3 regions of the Companilactobacillus muriivasis genome follow, and region 3 is predicted to be linked to each of the others. Evidence: predicted binding sites of a transcription regulator. Region 3 holds the regulator's gene; each other region holds the start of a gene.
The links. The regulator LexA, encoded in region 3, represses DNA repair genes until DNA is damaged. The targets are predictions, from matches to a motif close to CNAACANNTGTTNG.

Region 1: the regulator LexA is predicted to act here: its motif matches at 2,359-2,372, upstream of AAA923_RS07655 (Y-family DNA polymerase).
Region 2: the regulator LexA is predicted to act here: its motif matches at 4,023-4,036, upstream of AAA923_RS06465 (ATP-dependent DNA helicase).

What each region holds. Positions count from the first base shown of each region.
Region 1 covers NZ_BTTQ01000006.1:8,572-13,841, reverse strand. The annotation lists gene AAA923_RS07665 (glycosyltransferase family 2 protein) at 1-1,114, shown strand, start outside; gene AAA923_RS07660 (family 8 glycosyl hydrolase) at 1,130-2,296, shown strand; gene AAA923_RS07655 (Y-family DNA polymerase) at 2,411-3,712, shown strand; gene AAA923_RS07650 (acetyl-CoA carboxylase) at 3,705-4,025, shown strand; gene AAA923_RS07645 (hypothetical protein) at 4,018-4,395, shown strand; gene AAA923_RS07640 (ArsR/SmtB family transcription factor) at 4,451-4,810, opposite strand; gene AAA923_RS07635 (heavy metal translocating P-type ATPase) at 4,942-5,270, shown strand, end outside.
Region 2 covers NZ_BTTQ01000004.1:148,719-153,988, forward strand. The annotation lists gene AAA923_RS06455 (sce7725 family protein) at 1-855, opposite strand, end outside; gene AAA923_RS06460 (hypothetical protein) at 852-1,568, opposite strand; gene AAA923_RS06465 (ATP-dependent DNA helicase) at 1,558-3,933, opposite strand; gene AAA923_RS06470 (TetR/AcrR family transcriptional regulator) at 4,543-5,097, shown strand; gene AAA923_RS06475 (methyltransferase domain-containing protein) at 5,245-5,270, opposite strand, start outside.
Region 3 covers NZ_BTTQ01000001.1:247,399-252,668, reverse strand. The annotation lists gene purS (phosphoribosylformylglycinamidine synthase subunit PurS) at 1-31, opposite strand, end outside; gene purC (phosphoribosylaminoimidazolesuccinocarboxamide synthase) at 41-748, opposite strand; gene purK (5-(carboxyamino)imidazole ribonucleotide synthase) at 753-1,883, opposite strand; gene purE (5-(carboxyamino)imidazole ribonucleotide mutase) at 1,876-2,358, opposite strand; gene AAA923_RS01310 (YneF family protein) at 2,598-2,819, opposite strand; gene AAA923_RS01305 (DUF896 domain-containing protein) at 2,882-3,124, opposite strand; gene lexA (transcriptional repressor LexA) at 3,220-3,843, shown strand; gene AAA923_RS01295 (phosphoglycerate dehydrogenase) at 4,117-5,270, opposite strand, start outside.

The DNA of each region.
Region 1 (5,270 bases), on a different contig from region 3:
ACTGGTTATTCAAGATACTGTTAAAGCTATTTTAAATTTGAACTATCCCAAAGATAGAGTTGAATTGTTGGTTTATGCCGATAATTGTAACGATGAAACGGCGAACCGAGTCCGAGAGTTAATGGCAATGTCGGTATATTTCAACAATAATTTTCGGGTGATTGAACGGACTGGTAGCGGTGGTAAAGCTGGAGTTTTAAATGATGCGCTGAAAGTCTCAACCGGTGAATATTTAGGCGTCTATGATGCTGATGCGGCGCCGGAAAAGAATGCGTTGTATTTCTTAATTCAAAAAGTTTTGGAAAATCCTGAGCGTTATGCGGCGGCCTTTGGTCGTAATAAGACCCGAAACTATCAACAGAACTTTTTGTCGCGTTGTATCAACTTGGAAATTGTTAATACGCAAAGAATTCAACATACCGGTTTATGGCAGTTATTCAAGATTGGTCGAATTCCTGGTACCAACTTTATTATTAACAAAAAAATTGTTCAGTCGATCGGTGGCTGGAATAATGGTGCTTTGACTGAGGATACTGCGATTTCCTTTAGTTTGATGCGTGAGGGTAAGTTGATTGCATTAGCTCACAGAGCAGAAGCTTTTCAACAGGAACCGGAAACGTTATTTGCTTACTATAATCAGCGGAAACGTTGGGCTCGTGGGAATTACGAAGTTATTTTGGATAATATGAAACATTTATTTGATAAAACACCTTGGCGGATTAAATTGGAAGTTGGGTACTATCTGTGTACCTTCTTTTGGTTCAATGCGGCTATCATAATTTCAAATGTGATTTTCTTGATCAATATTGGCTTGGGTGGCATTCGGACAATTTTTCCACAGATGCATCAATTAGTCTCACTTGGGGCACCATTGTCAGTATTATTCATGATTAATTGGTTGTTGATGTTCTTCTTGTATTTGTTGCAAATGAACATTGCTTTGGCCAGCGATTATGGTCAGGCAACGGTAACAAACTTTTTCTACACATTAATTTCGTACTTTACGTATGCGCAACTCTTTGTATTCGTCTCAATTGTGGCAATTTATGACATGTTGCGGGACAAACTTACTGGGAAAAAGCAGACTAAGTGGTATAAGACTCAGAGATTCTGATGGGAGACTGGCAAAATGAAACGTCATAAGTATCAATGGATGATTAGTGGTCTAATTCTTTTGGTCGCGTTTGCGATTGGTATAGCAGTTTATAATACTTATTCGCCTAGAAGCACTTCCAGCGTTAGTACCGCAGTCGTTAAAAGCCACTATAAGATTTGGAAGAAAGCCTATTTACGAGGCAATCAGCAGCAAAAATTTGTCAAAACTAATAATAAGGGTTCCAAAGACCAGACACTTTCTGAAGCTCAGGGTTATGGGATGTTAATTACAGTTATGGCGGCTCAACAAGGTTTTGGCAGTCAGAAAACATTTAACCAGTTGACTCGCTACTATGTACGTCATCAAATTAGTTCTGATAATCCATTGATGGCTTGGCGTCAAAATCATAAGGGAATTGTTATGACTAGCACGAAGGAAGAGAAAACTAGTGCTACTGATGGTGATTTAGATATTGCTTATGCTTTGATTTTGGCAGATGAGCGTTGGGGCAGTAAGGGTGAAGTTAAGTACAATCGTTTAGCTGATAAGTTATTGGCTGCAATTAAGAAAAAAGAAATCAATCCCACAACCAAATTGCCAAAAGTTGGCGACTGGGCAACTGGTCAAAAATCTGCAACTTTAGTCCGGACGTCAGATTTAATGACCGCGTATTTCCGTAAATTTGCCAGCTATACCAATGACGGTAGTTGGACGAAGGTGGCTCAAAATAGTCAGATAGTTTTGAAGAAATTAAGTGATCAACAGGCGACTGGCTTGATGGCTGATTTTGTAACAATCACCGGTACAAAGCTGAAGACTGGTAAGATTGGCACCAAAGAAGTGGCTTCAGAACATGACAATCAATATGGATTCAATGCCTGTCGTGTTCCTTGGCGTGTGGCATATGATTATCAGATATACCACAGTCAAAGTAGCAAGAGAATTGTTAAGAAGATGTGTAGATTTTTCGCTGATCAGAAAAAAATTACAGCTATTTATAAATTAAATGGCGAACCAGTTGAAAAATATACGAATGATGCTTTCACAACACCAGTAGCTTATGCGGGTCAAGTGGTTGCTAATCCAGAGTTAAAAGCACGTTATGCTCAAATATTGACGGGGAAGATGTCGACCAAGGACTACTATCCTGCAACAATTCAAATGGCAACACTCTTGGCAAGTAGCAGCATTGGAAAATAATTAATCAGGGGACACTGCATGTGTCCTTTTTTTAATACCCTAAAATTAGTTATTGACAAAATAGAACACATGTTCGTATAATGAACTTGCAAGCAAAACAGGAGGCATAAAGCGATGGATTACAGCAAAGAACCACATGGTGTTTTCTTCTTGATTGATAATAAATCGTTTTATGCCAGTGTTGAGGCGACTATGAGGGGTCTCAATCCTCTGAAAGAATTATTAGTTGTAATGAGTGAAGCTGACAACACCAATGGCGGCTTGGTACTTGCTACTTCACCGATGGCTAAGAAAATCTTTCATCTTCAAGCTAATGTTTCCCGTCAACGTAACCTACCACAAGATCCTCGGTTAATTGTTGTTCCACCGCGGATGAATCTCTATATCAAACGTAACTTACAGATAAATAATATCTTTCGAGAATTTGCGGCTGAATGTGATGTTTGGCCATACTCAATCGATGAGTCAATTCTGGATATGACGAAGTCTTGGCACTTATTCGGCAACAGTCCTAGAGAAGTAGCACGGCTAATTCAAAAGACCATTCGCAAACGTTTGGGCTTGTATACCACGGTGGGTATCGGTGACAACCCAGTTCAAGCAAAGATTGCCCTAGATATTTATGCCAAGCATGACCCTGAATTAATGGGTGAAATTCATTACGAAACAGTTCCTGAAAAAATTTGGACTATCAAAAATATGACAGATGTCTGGAGTATTGCTAGTCGAACTGAGAAACGACTCAATCGTTTAGGAATCCATACTATGAAAGAATTAGCTCTAGCCAATCCCTTTTATCTGAAGCAAGAATTAGGTTTAATTGGTGAACAAATTTTTGCGATTGCCTGGGGAATTGATCGAACACGCTTGTCAGACAATATTGCCCCGAAGAATCACAGTATTGGTAATTCACAAGTTTTGCCAAGAGACTATTTCCAAAAATCTGAGATTGAAACGGTCATCAAGGAGATGGGCCAACAGGTGGCTTCACGCTTGCGACATCATCACAAGCAGACGGGCTGTTTATATTTGAGCGTGACATATGCCTATGCAGCACGTGTTGAGGGTGAACGTGGCGGTTTCAGCGTTGCCAGTAATTTAAATCATACCGATAATGATCGTGATATAGCAGAAGTTTTGATTGCTTTATTTGAGAACTATTGGCAAGGACAACCAGTCCGTAATTTGGCAGTGTATACGTCTAAACTGGTCAATAAAGAAGCCCAACAACTGAATTTCTTCACGCCTGTTAAGCAGCAATGCCAAGCAGAAGACAAAATGTCTATCGTCGATGAGATTCGAGCTAGGTATGGCTTTGAGTCGATAGTATATGCGAATAGTTTATTGAAAGGGGGCACTGCAATCCATCGGGCTACCTTAGTTGGCGGTCACAACGGTGGCAATGCCTATGAATAGAGATTTAAGAATCATTTTGGAACGTATAAAACAAAACTTTACGCGAAAAAGAGATACCGAGTATTATTTGCAGGTGGTTAACGACTACTATGATCAGACTTTTAACTTCTTTATCAACATTCGACCACATGGCAAAAGACTTCACTCGATTCCTTTACACACAGTTGAGAATTATCGGTTGTCATATTTGGAAAAAATAATTGATAAAATTATGGAACAATATAAGTTTTCAATCACGTATGATGGATTTGTAGGGCAGAAATGGCCCGAGAAACAAGAACTAATACAGAAAAGACGGCACAAAGATGAATAGTAAGTACGAATACGATTCTGAAACTGTCCAATCGTTTTTTGATAATTATTATCACGATCGCGGCAAAATGAAGTGGCAAGGGTTTTATTTATCAGACCACACAGCGGCTTTGAATCGACAAATGAAACAAATACAGCATCATAATAAATTACGACAAGAACAATCGGATACAGAAATAACCAAGTTTTTGATGCAATCATTTACATACAATCAAATAGTTAAAGTACAACTCAACGTTTGTGACACAGATAATCAAGTCGAAGCAGATTTAACCGGAGAAATTAGCGGTTATAATGACGATTTGTTTTATTTGGACAATGGCAAAACATTCCATTTGGGGGATGTTCGCAATGTGGAAGTTGTTGCTTAGGGTAGGGGAACCTACCTTTTTTTGCGCAAAAAAAAACTACCAATCTCTTGGCAGTCTAAAAGTCATTCTCGTCTTCAATAATATGTTCTTGCGTCTGCTTAAAAATAGTGATGATGTGCTGATCACTCAAACGATAGTGAATGTTACGTCCTCGTCTCGCGTTAGAAACAAGATTGAGTTGTTTTAAAATACTCAATTGGTGGGAGATTGAAGATTGGCTCATATCAAGAGTGTCTGCAATTTCACCAACGCTTAATGGTGTTTTTGCTAAGGCAAGAATTATTTTTACCCGTGTCATATCGCCGAAGGCTTTAAAAATACTGACCATGGCATCTAGGTCATCGTCATTGGGAAGATTTTCTTTTAAATTATGCAAAGCTGCTTGATGTTCTGCTTCAAAATTTTGTTCTGGCATAAATTGTCCTCTTGTCAAATAAGGTTAGATTAGGTTGAAATTCTTTACGACCTATTATATTATAATTTATATATGAATGATTGCTCATATATTCAGATGAACATGTAAACCCTTTCAAGGAGGACAGCTCGATGAAATTATACGATGTCCAAACTGATTATAAAGTTAAAAAAATACGCAAACGTATTAAAAATGAATTAAGCAAAGAAACTAAGTTAACCATTATTCGTTTGTTAATTTCTTTCATTCTACTACTAGTTGGCTCCAGTAGGCTGTTGCCAGCATCATTTAATGCGGGATTTTTTATTTTGGCATATCTAGTAATTGGCGCCAGAATCGTCTACACAGCTGTTAAAAATATTTTTCATGGTGAAATTTTTGATGAGAATTTTTTAATGAGTATCGCTACGGTTGGGGCAATTATTCTGGGTGAGTATCCGGAAGCAATTGCGGTAATGTT
Region 2 (5,270 bases), on a different contig from region 3:
GACCATACCCAAGCCAGGAAATTTATCGTGATTGCCGTACTCCAATAATTCTGCCAAAGCTGGTGTCGCGTTCAATCCTTGAATATTCTCTGAACACCAATCAATCATCTTCCGTAACGCTTCGAAAAATTTATCCTTTTGACCACTCATCCGCTCATTACTGTCTGAAACAAAATGATGGATTCGTAACGTGCCATCCTTAGTGACATAAATTAAATGCAACGCAATGGCACGTGATGGCATACCTTTATCAAAATAAACATGTCCAACCATTGAATAATCGCCGAAGCCATCATAATTTCCAACTTGATGATACCAATCTGCTGGTTCAAAAAATTCATCATCTAAATCCGCATAATCTTCCACGTGACGAACGAATGTCAATGGATCAGTCAATAATGCAGCCTGCTGTCCGACTATTTTATGTATTCGTGCAACATCAGGTATCAACACCTTATCCACAGCCTTCAAAACAGGCGTACCTTCATATGCTTTTAACAATTCATAATTCTTAGCTATCAATAACGACTGCTGATTTTCTCCAGTTTTAACGAAATCACTACTAAAGTCGGCCGCCAAAATGGCACTTGGATAATAAAAATCTAAGTTATTAACAGCTGGCAGTGGATAAAGTTTCGTATCGTTTAATCCGTACACACTGACCTGAGGATTAGCTATCACACTAAATGGCTGGTCATAGTCAATAAAAGTCTGAACCGTCTGCTGCAGCTCCTTGGAATCACGGACTGGTTCAATAATTGGTACAATTTTGGAACTCAATTGCCCTTGTTCACATAACTCCTTTAAAGCCATTAAATCATACATTCGACCACGAAAATATGGAAAATAAATCATATCTTATCCTCCAAGTTTGGCTGTTGTAATTGCTGCAATTGTAATTTCAACTCTTGATACTCCGCATTTCTGGCATCAAGTTCATCTTGTAACGCCGTTACAGCATCACTTTGAATGTCGTCCACAAAACGGTCGTAAATATTGTGATCTGGCGTATAGACATCATAACCTGCTTTGGCACGCTTCTTTAATTCTTTAAATAATTGGTCATCACTATAAAGTTGCAAGCCTTTCTCAACTCGCTTGGCCTTATCAACTTCACGGAATAACGACGCTACAAAGTGACTAGTCAATTGCTTTTCATCAACTTGTAAATCTTGATACTGTGCTTTTTTAGCAACTGTTAAAAAGCCCGGTGCACGCAATGTTTGTGGTGAGGCCTCCATGGCTTTCTTGTCAAATGCACGATAAATTAAAACGCCGATATGACTGGGAATTTCACTTTCAACTTCTTCATATAACTTCTGTGGTAAAACAAAATAATTATAGTTTCCGATAAATGACAACTTAGCTTTGGAATGGAAATCAGATTTAGTAACCTTTAGCTCATAGCAACGCCATTCAATCTGATTATCAGCCAACTGTTGATAACTCAAAGTGTCGACAATACCTTTTTTATCAGGCATGGAAACTTCCTCGACCACATATGAACCTTGCTCAAAACAATATTGATAGAGTGTACTTTCTAACTCTTTCGTTAACTTAGTTTTCATCTTGTCTTCCCCTCCAAAAGTTATGCACAGCAGCATCCAATTGTGGCAATGAACTAACTCTGCGATAGTTTTGCCAATGCTGTGGAAAAAGTTGGGTATATCTGCCACTTCCAAAACGTTGATCTAATAATAAAATTATCCCTGCATCGTGACTGCTCCGAATCAAGCGCCCCGCCGCCTGTAAAACATTGTTAAATCCTGGCATCTGATAGGCATACTCAAAGCCGCGACCATTTTCGGCATCATAATAATCACGAATCAAATTATTCTCCGCACTCAATCCTGGCAAACCAACGCTGACAACCGCCACGCCAATCAAGCGGTCGCCACGTAAATCAATTCCTTCTGAGAAAATTCCACCGAGCACACAAAAGGCAACCAACGTATGATCGGGATCTTCACTGAATTGATCCAAAAAGTCTTGCCGAGCTTGGTTATCCATCGCACCTTCCTGAGCAATCACATCTACCTCTGGATAAGCGATTTCAAACGCATCTTTGACTTGTTTCAAATAACTATAGGATGGGAAAAAGCACATATAGTTTCCCGTCTTGCTAGAAATCATCGTATTCAAACTCTGCACAATACTGTCTTGACTATATTGCCTTTGTCGATACGTTGTCTGAATATATTGCGTTATTAAAATTTCTTGGTTTTGTACAGGAAATGGTGATGGCAGTTGATAGGCCAAACTATTATCAATTCCACCTAAAACACTGCGGTAATAATCCATTGGCGACAGTGTAGCGGAGAATAATACTGCCCCTAGGCCAAGATTTAAAGACTCATCAATAAAGTGGCTTGGGTCAAGACAGAGTTCTTTCACAACCAAATTCTTGTCATCTAAAACGATTCTGGTTTTATAACTGTCATCAAACAACGCACCGATTTTTACAAATGTCAGTGAATTGAAGAAGTAATCTTTCGTATCATCCAAAAAATCTGATGGCTTTTGTTCCGCCATCCAATCGCCCATAAAATCATTGAATTTACCCAAAGTATTGATCAACTTGTCAGGTGCATCCGCAGTGATTTTTTCCTCTTGATTATCTTCTTTTAAAACCTTTTTCATCTGTGTAAAAACTCGGCGAACTTTTTTCAATTGTTTCTGAAAATCTTCACTTGCTTTAGTATCGACAGCCCTAGCTTCCTTCAACAATTTAGCAATCGGAGCTTCAGTGATTTCAGCCGAATACATATCTCGAGAACGACTGACCAAATTATGAACTTCATCAATTAGGAAGAAATTATCCGTATCTTTTTCTACAAAGAAACGCTGCAAATACACTAATGGATCGAATAAATAATTGTAATCGCAGATAATTAAATCACAGAATAATGAGGCATCAAGCGAAAATTCAAACGGATCAACTGTATGTTTCTTGGCATATTTTTCAATTACCGACCTAGTTATGGCATCCTCGTTAGTCAATAAATCCGATAGCGCTGGTTTAAGTCGGTCATAATAGCCAATCATATAAGGATTTTCTTCAGGTGGAACGTCTTGTTCTTCTGGAAAACGAATTTTATCTTTAGCAGTCAAAGTAATACTTTTCAACTTCAATCCTTTACCCGCCATCAATTCAACTGTTTCTTCAGCAACATGCCGGGTACTCTGCTTAGCAGTTAAATAAAATAATCGTTGAACTTTTTCTTCTCCCATCGCCTTAATCGCTGGGAATAGTGTGGAAATAGTTTTACCAGTTCCAGTGGGTGCTTCAACAAAAAGCCTTTTCTCCAACAAAATCGACTTATACACAGCCGCAGCCATTTCATGCTGACCAGCTCGAAACTTATCAAATGGAAAAGGCATTTTTTTAATCGAATCATTTCGAGTTTTACGTAATTTAGCTCGTAGAGTAATCCAATATTCATATTCATTAATCAAGTCCTCGAAGAACTTGTCTAATTCCTCATGTCCGAGCGTTTGTTCATCTGTAGTAACTTCTTCATTGCTGACTTGAAAATACGTCAGCTGTAACGTTACGTGCTTTAATTCAGGATGTTCTTGCAACAGGATGTAGCCGTAGACTTTCACCTGTCCCCAATACAATTCCAACGTATTATCACTCAACTCATCATAAGGCTGATCAGATGTCTTAATTTCTTCAATCAAAGCTTTTTCCTTGGTCAAAGTTATCCCATCCGCTCGACCAGAAATAACATACTGATCATCATTCATTGTGACATCAGTTTTTAAATAAACTTCACTTTCATAATCTTCATTTTTAGAACGTACTTTTTGGAGTCGACGATGGATTCGGGCACCATTCAGAGCCGTATTCTGACTATTTTTTGATTCAACTAAATCGCCACTACGTAAAACAAACTCCACCAACTGGCGAATCCCAATCTTAGTCGTCATATACTTTCTCCCTTGCTTTAAAGTTAGCCGTCTACAGGGCTGAAAACATTTACCTGCTATGCGGACCGGTCCGAGCCAAAGAGCGGTCTCGAACCTCGGTTTGAAGCCTTACCAAAGACCGGTAAGTCTCCAAACTCGCCCGGTGGTGTAATGTCTAAAGCCATAACGCCACACCCACAGCTGGTAAATATTCTCAGCCCTTCCGACTAATTTATTTCATATTCTATTAATAGAATAATTCTGTTGATAATTTTTACTTTGATTTTTCTAACTTGATTTGAGATTAAAGAATAAAATAATATTACTTACCAATCTCATATCCCACAAAAACACTAGCCACGGGTTGCGAGGAATGGAGACCACAGGACGTATTTTGAGACTTGCTGGTTTTGCAAGGCTCAAAATCGAGGGTCGAAACCGTACTTTGGCTCGAGCCGGTCCCACAGCAGGCTCCATTCCTCGCAACCCGTGGCGGCATAAACCAAACAGCTAAATATCATTGTAAAACATGTGTTCGTTTTTGTCTTTAAACATTTTTTAACCAATGACGTTTTCATGAAAAAAATATATAATAAAAGGCACTGAACTATTTGGGGGGAATTAAATTCAATGTCATCTGATACTAAAAACGTCTTACGTGCTTCTCTTTGTGCCGCTCTACATCACAAACCTATTGATAAAATTACAATTAAAGACGTTGTTAGCGAATGTAATTTAACTCGACAAACTTTTTATAATCATTTTTCGGATATTTACGACCTAGTTGAGTACTCAGCGAGTCTAGTTGCCAAAGAAGTTCTAGACAACAAAGCTGATTACGATAATTGGCAAGAAGGATTTTATCAGGTCATGGTCCTGATAAAAGATAATCATCGTTTAGCAAAGAACGTTTATCTTTCAGTTTATCGCGACGTTATGCACAAGTATATCTATGAGGTTATCTACAAATACATCATCGAAATTGTGGAAAAACAGGCCATTGGCATGAATGTTGCCCAAAAGCATAAAAACTTTATCGCCCACTTTTATACCTTAGCTTTTATTTCACTAATTTTTGAATGGGTTAACAACGATATGAAAGAAGATCCTCAAGATATTGTTAATGAACTGGCCGTTTTGGTCCAAGGAGATTTTCAGAAGGCACTAACAAAATACGCAAAATAAATGAGTTGGATAAAAATAATCAGCTTTTAAACGCACGCCAAATAGGGACCGTAATCCAATTTTTGATTACGGTCCCTATTTGATTTATCGCCAAAAAATTATACTTTGACACAAATTTAGCGAATCTCGTACTCTTTCATAACACCGTTATGCTCTAATCTTACCTACTAAAA
Region 3 (5,270 bases):
TTAGAGTGACATACACTTTAACTAATTTCATAATTCTCTCCTATTTGTCTTGTAGTCGTTGTAAGACTGTTTGATAAGTTTCTACTAAATCGCCTTCGTGCTTGCGGAAAACATCTTTATCCATTGAATGATGATCATTCTTGTTCCAAATTCGGCAATTGTCTGGTGAAAATTCATCGACAAGGATAATTTCACCGTTATATTTACCAAATTCCAATTTGAAATCGACTAAATCAAAGTCGGCTTTAGCAAAGAACGGAATCAACAATTGATTGATTTTCAAAGTCTCTTGTTTGATATATTCAATGTCTTCTTTATCAGCAATACCTAAAGCATGGATTTGCGATTGATTAATTACGGGATCATCCAAGGCATCACTCTTGTAATAAAATTCAATAATTGGTTCTTTTAATTTTTGGCCTTCTTCAATTTGGAACTTACGTACCAACGATCCAGAGGTGATATTTCTCAAAACGACTTCCAATGGAAATACTTGAGTCTTCTTAACTAATTGTTCATGGTCAGAAAGGTTTTTAACTAAGTGTGTTTTGATACCATTTTCGATTAAATAATTAAAAACAATTTGTGAAATCTGGCAATCTAGAACACCTTTACCTGGTAAAATTTCTTTCTTCTTACCATTCAATGCTGTGGCTTGGTCTTTATAAACAATCAAAACTTCGTCGTCATTTTCTGCTTGGTAAACATTCTTAGCCTTACCTGTATAAAGCAACTTATCTTCTGTCATAAATTTACACATCCCAAATTGAATTATTTTCAATAACTTGTTTTGTAGCTTGTAAATCATCACTCAAAATCGTGATATGACCCATTTTGCGGTTATCCTTAACACTGTCCTTGCCATAATCGTGGAAATGCCATTCTGGATGTTCAGCTAATTCATTCTTAGCATTTTCCAAATGTTGTCCGAGCAAGTTGACCATTGCAGCAGGTTTCAACAATTCAATCTTGGGCATGGCTAAATTACAAACGCCACGGATATGAGCATCGAATTGTGAAATGTTGCAGGCTTCAATCGTCAAATGACCTGAATTATGTGGACGTGGAGCAATTTCATTAACGAAAACTTCGTCAGAGTCCGAAATGAAAAATTCGATACACATCGTTCCAACTAATTCGAGCTTATGAGCTAAGGTCTCACCAACTTGATAAATATGTTGTTCAGACTTTTCACTGATATCAGCTGGGCAAGTGCTAAGGTGCAAGATGTTGTGACGGTGAACATTTTCAATAACGGGAAAGATTGAGGTTTCACCACGACTGTTAGCAGAAACGATAACTGAAACTTCTTTTTTCAGATTGATCTTCTTTTCCAACATACATGGACCGTGCATCAATAACTTTTCAACGTCGGCGTAACAAACTTTTTCAGGATTCTCAATTAAAATCTGGCCTTTACCGTCATATCCACCACGAATTGTCTTCAAGATTACCGGAGCACCTAATTTTTCAACTCCACGATGATATTCAAATATATTAGTAATTTCAATATGTGGTACAACTTTGAAACCACTGTCTTCGATAAAGTTCTTTTCAGACACACGATTCTGAGTCGCTTTCAAAGCCTTAGTACCTTGTGGAACTTGGGTATATTTCTTAACTTCATTGATAGCATCCGCATCGACATTTTCAAATTCATAAGTCAAAACATCACATTGCTTAGCTAACTCAATTAATTTATCAAGATCATCGTATTCAGCGACAATTTGACCATCTGATACTTGGGCAGCAGAACAATTCTCTTGCGGATCCAAAATGATAACTTTATAACCCATCTCTTTAGCTGAAAATGACATCATCTGGCCTAATTGACCACCACCGATAATGCCGATTGTTGCTCCTGGCAGTAACGTTTTATCCAAGGTCTTTCCCACTTTCTACTGACTTATCGTGCATCGCTTGAACATATGCTGATAAATTATTTTGATAAGTTGGATTATTTAAAGCACAAATTTTTATAGCTAGAATAGCTGCATTTTTTGCACCAGCCTCACCGATTGAAACTGTCGCAACCGGTACACCAGCTGGCATTTGAACAATTGACAACAACGAATCCATTCCCTTTAAATACTTGGAAGGAACGGGAACACCGATGACTGGTAAAGTTGTTGAAGAGGCAATCATTCCTGGTAAATGAGCTGCACCTCCAGCTCCAGCTATGATAACTTGATAATTTTCATGTGCATGATTGGCGAAATCTAGCATCTCATGTGGCATCCGATGTGCCGAAATTACTTTCGTTTCAAAACTAACTCCCAGTTCATTCAAAACATCAATTGTGTTCTGCATGATCTTCAAATCAGAAATTGAACCCATAACTATTGCTACGTCGTGCATTACTTTTTCCACCTTTCTTGCTTTGGTATCCAAAGTTTATCAGGGATTGAAACTTCTTTCAATGATAAATACGCATTTTATTCATTTATTTTTGTCTATTGTTCGTATTTACCGTTTACATTTTGTATTTAATAATTATAAAAATATTAATAGTTCGTGTTTAGCTATCATTTTATTTTTTTAGACAAAAAAATAGGCGATACACATATAAATATATGTATATCGCCTAAATGACATAACTATTTGTTATTCTTTTGTGAATTCTTCATAGTATTCATTAATTGATTAAGCTTCTTTTGTGAAGGTTTTTGACCCATTTGCGCCATCATTTGTCTGATCATATCAGCACTGATTGGTGGATTGTCTTGGAAGTATTTCTTCATATACCATCTGGCAACGAAGAAACCACCAACTAATCCAACTAGCAAAGCTATAACGCCAACAACTATTGTGATTCCCATTTATGTTCTCACCCTTTCCATACAACTATTAATATTACAAAAAAAGTTAGACAATTGAAAGTCTAATCGTCACGTAATCCTTTTTTCCGTTGAATTTCTCGAACTTTTTCAGGAGTTACTTCATTTCCTGCTTTATCATAGACCTGTGTCATCTCTAATTGGGACTTAAATGCGGCACGGAAGTTCTTCAAGTATTCTTTACGTAATTGTGCCTGTTGATCTTCTTCTTCCTTAGTAATAGTACCGTTTTTAGCCTTATGAGCTAGTTCGTTAATTTTCTTGAGCAATTCTTCTTGTTCGTTCATTATTCCAATTCCCCTCGATACAATCGAACACTTGTTTGAAGTTGTATTCAAATTTTGATACAATCTATTTAAGATATTAACAATGAGGTGTTCTAATGTCAAAAGCTGAAGGCTCTAAACAGTCACAAATTTTACAATGTATTTATGATTATTTAGATGAACATGGATATCCGCCAACTGTTAGAGAAATTTGCGAAGCCGTAGATCTCTCTTCAACGTCAACGGTTCATGGTCACCTATCTCGTCTTGAGAAAAAAGGATTTATCCAAAGAGACCCTACAAAGCCCCGTGCTATTGAGCTTACTGGTGCTGGTCTTAATTCAATTGGTATCAAATCCAAACAAATTCCTATTTTAGGTGCCGTTGCTGCCGGTCAACCTATTACTGCTGAAAGAAATCCTGATGGATATTTCCCAATCCCACCTGACCTTACTCGTGAGTCTGGTGAATTATTTATGTTGGAAATTCACGGCGAAAGTATGATCAATGCCGGAATTTTTGATGGCGACCATGTTATTGTACACGAACAAAATTTTGCTAATAACGGTGAAATTATTATTGCCATGACTGAAGATATTGAAACTACATGTAAGAGATTCTATCAAGAAAATGGACATTACCGCCTACAACCTGAAAACGATACAATGGATCCAATTATTTTGGACAATGTTGAAATCATTGGTAAAGTTGTTGGATTATATCGTTCACAAATATTTTAAAAGGAAACCACTCGAATAAGGGTGGTTTTTTTGTTTTGCCGTCTCCAGGACTGAGAACATTCACCTGCTATGCGGACCGGCCCGAGCCACAGTACGGTCTCGAGCCTCGGTTTGAAGCCTTACCAAAACCCGGTAAGTCTCCAAACACGTCCGGTGGTGTAATGGCTGAAGCCATAACGCCACACCCACAGCTGGTGAATGTTCCCAGTCCTTCCGACTCTTTTATTGCTTATTATATAAACAATCATATTTAATAAATTGTAACTATAACCATTACTTATGTTTAATCACTCTTACCTTATAAACTTCCTTAATACTTTCCAACGCTGTTATTAAAGCATCTTGGTCCTTACCTTGCAAATCATCAACATCAATAATCGTATACGCGACTTTTTCTTTAGCGGCATTCGCCATATTTTCGATATTGATTTCTCGATTGGCAATTTGAGTACTGATTTGTCCGACCATGTTAGGAACATTTTGGTGAATTACGGTCACTCGGTACGCTGTTTCAAATGGTACTTGCATATTTGGTAAATTCACACAATGTGTTGTATCGCCTTCTTCAAGGTAATTCATCACGGTAGTAGCTCCCTGAACAGCTCCGTTTGTTTCCGCTTCTAACGTTGAGCCTCCAATATGGGGTGTGATTGTAATTCTTTTTTGATCAGCAATGATTGGCTCGCCAAAATCTGTACAGTAATGGCTGATTTTTTGACTGCGAATTGCTTTAACGGCTGCTTTATTATCGACAATGCCGATTCTTGAATAATTTAATAACACGGCACCATCTTTCATCTCAGTAATTTCTTTCGTACCTAACAAACCTATTGTTTCATTATTCTTAGGTACATGGACGGTGACAAAATCAGCACTCTTCACAGCATTTTTGATTGAATCCACTCTTTTAACGCGATTATTGATTCTCCATGCCGCATTGGCTGACAAATATGGATCATAACCAATTACTTTCATTCCTAACGCCAAGGCAGCGTTGGCAACTAATGAACCAACATTTCCTAAACCGATAACTGCTAAGCGTTTGCCTGCTAATTCAGTACCATTGAACTTAGTTTTATCCTTTTCAGTTCGTTGAGAAACATCAGCTTCGGTATGTTCGTCTGAATAATTATGAGCTTCAAAAAGATTTCTAGCTGTCGCAATCATTAATGAAATAACTAATTCTTTAACAGCGTTGGCATTACTTCCGGGAGTATTAAAAACGGCGATTCCTTGAGCTGTTGCGCGACCTAGTGGCACATTGTTGACCCCTGCTCCAGCACGGACGATAGCTTTCAAACTATCTGGCAAATCAGCTTGTAACAAATTTACCGAACGAATCAAGTATGCATCTGGTTCATCTGTTTGGTTAATTCCAAAATCAGTGGTAAAGGTATCTAAACCTGCCTGTGCGATTGCATTAAAAG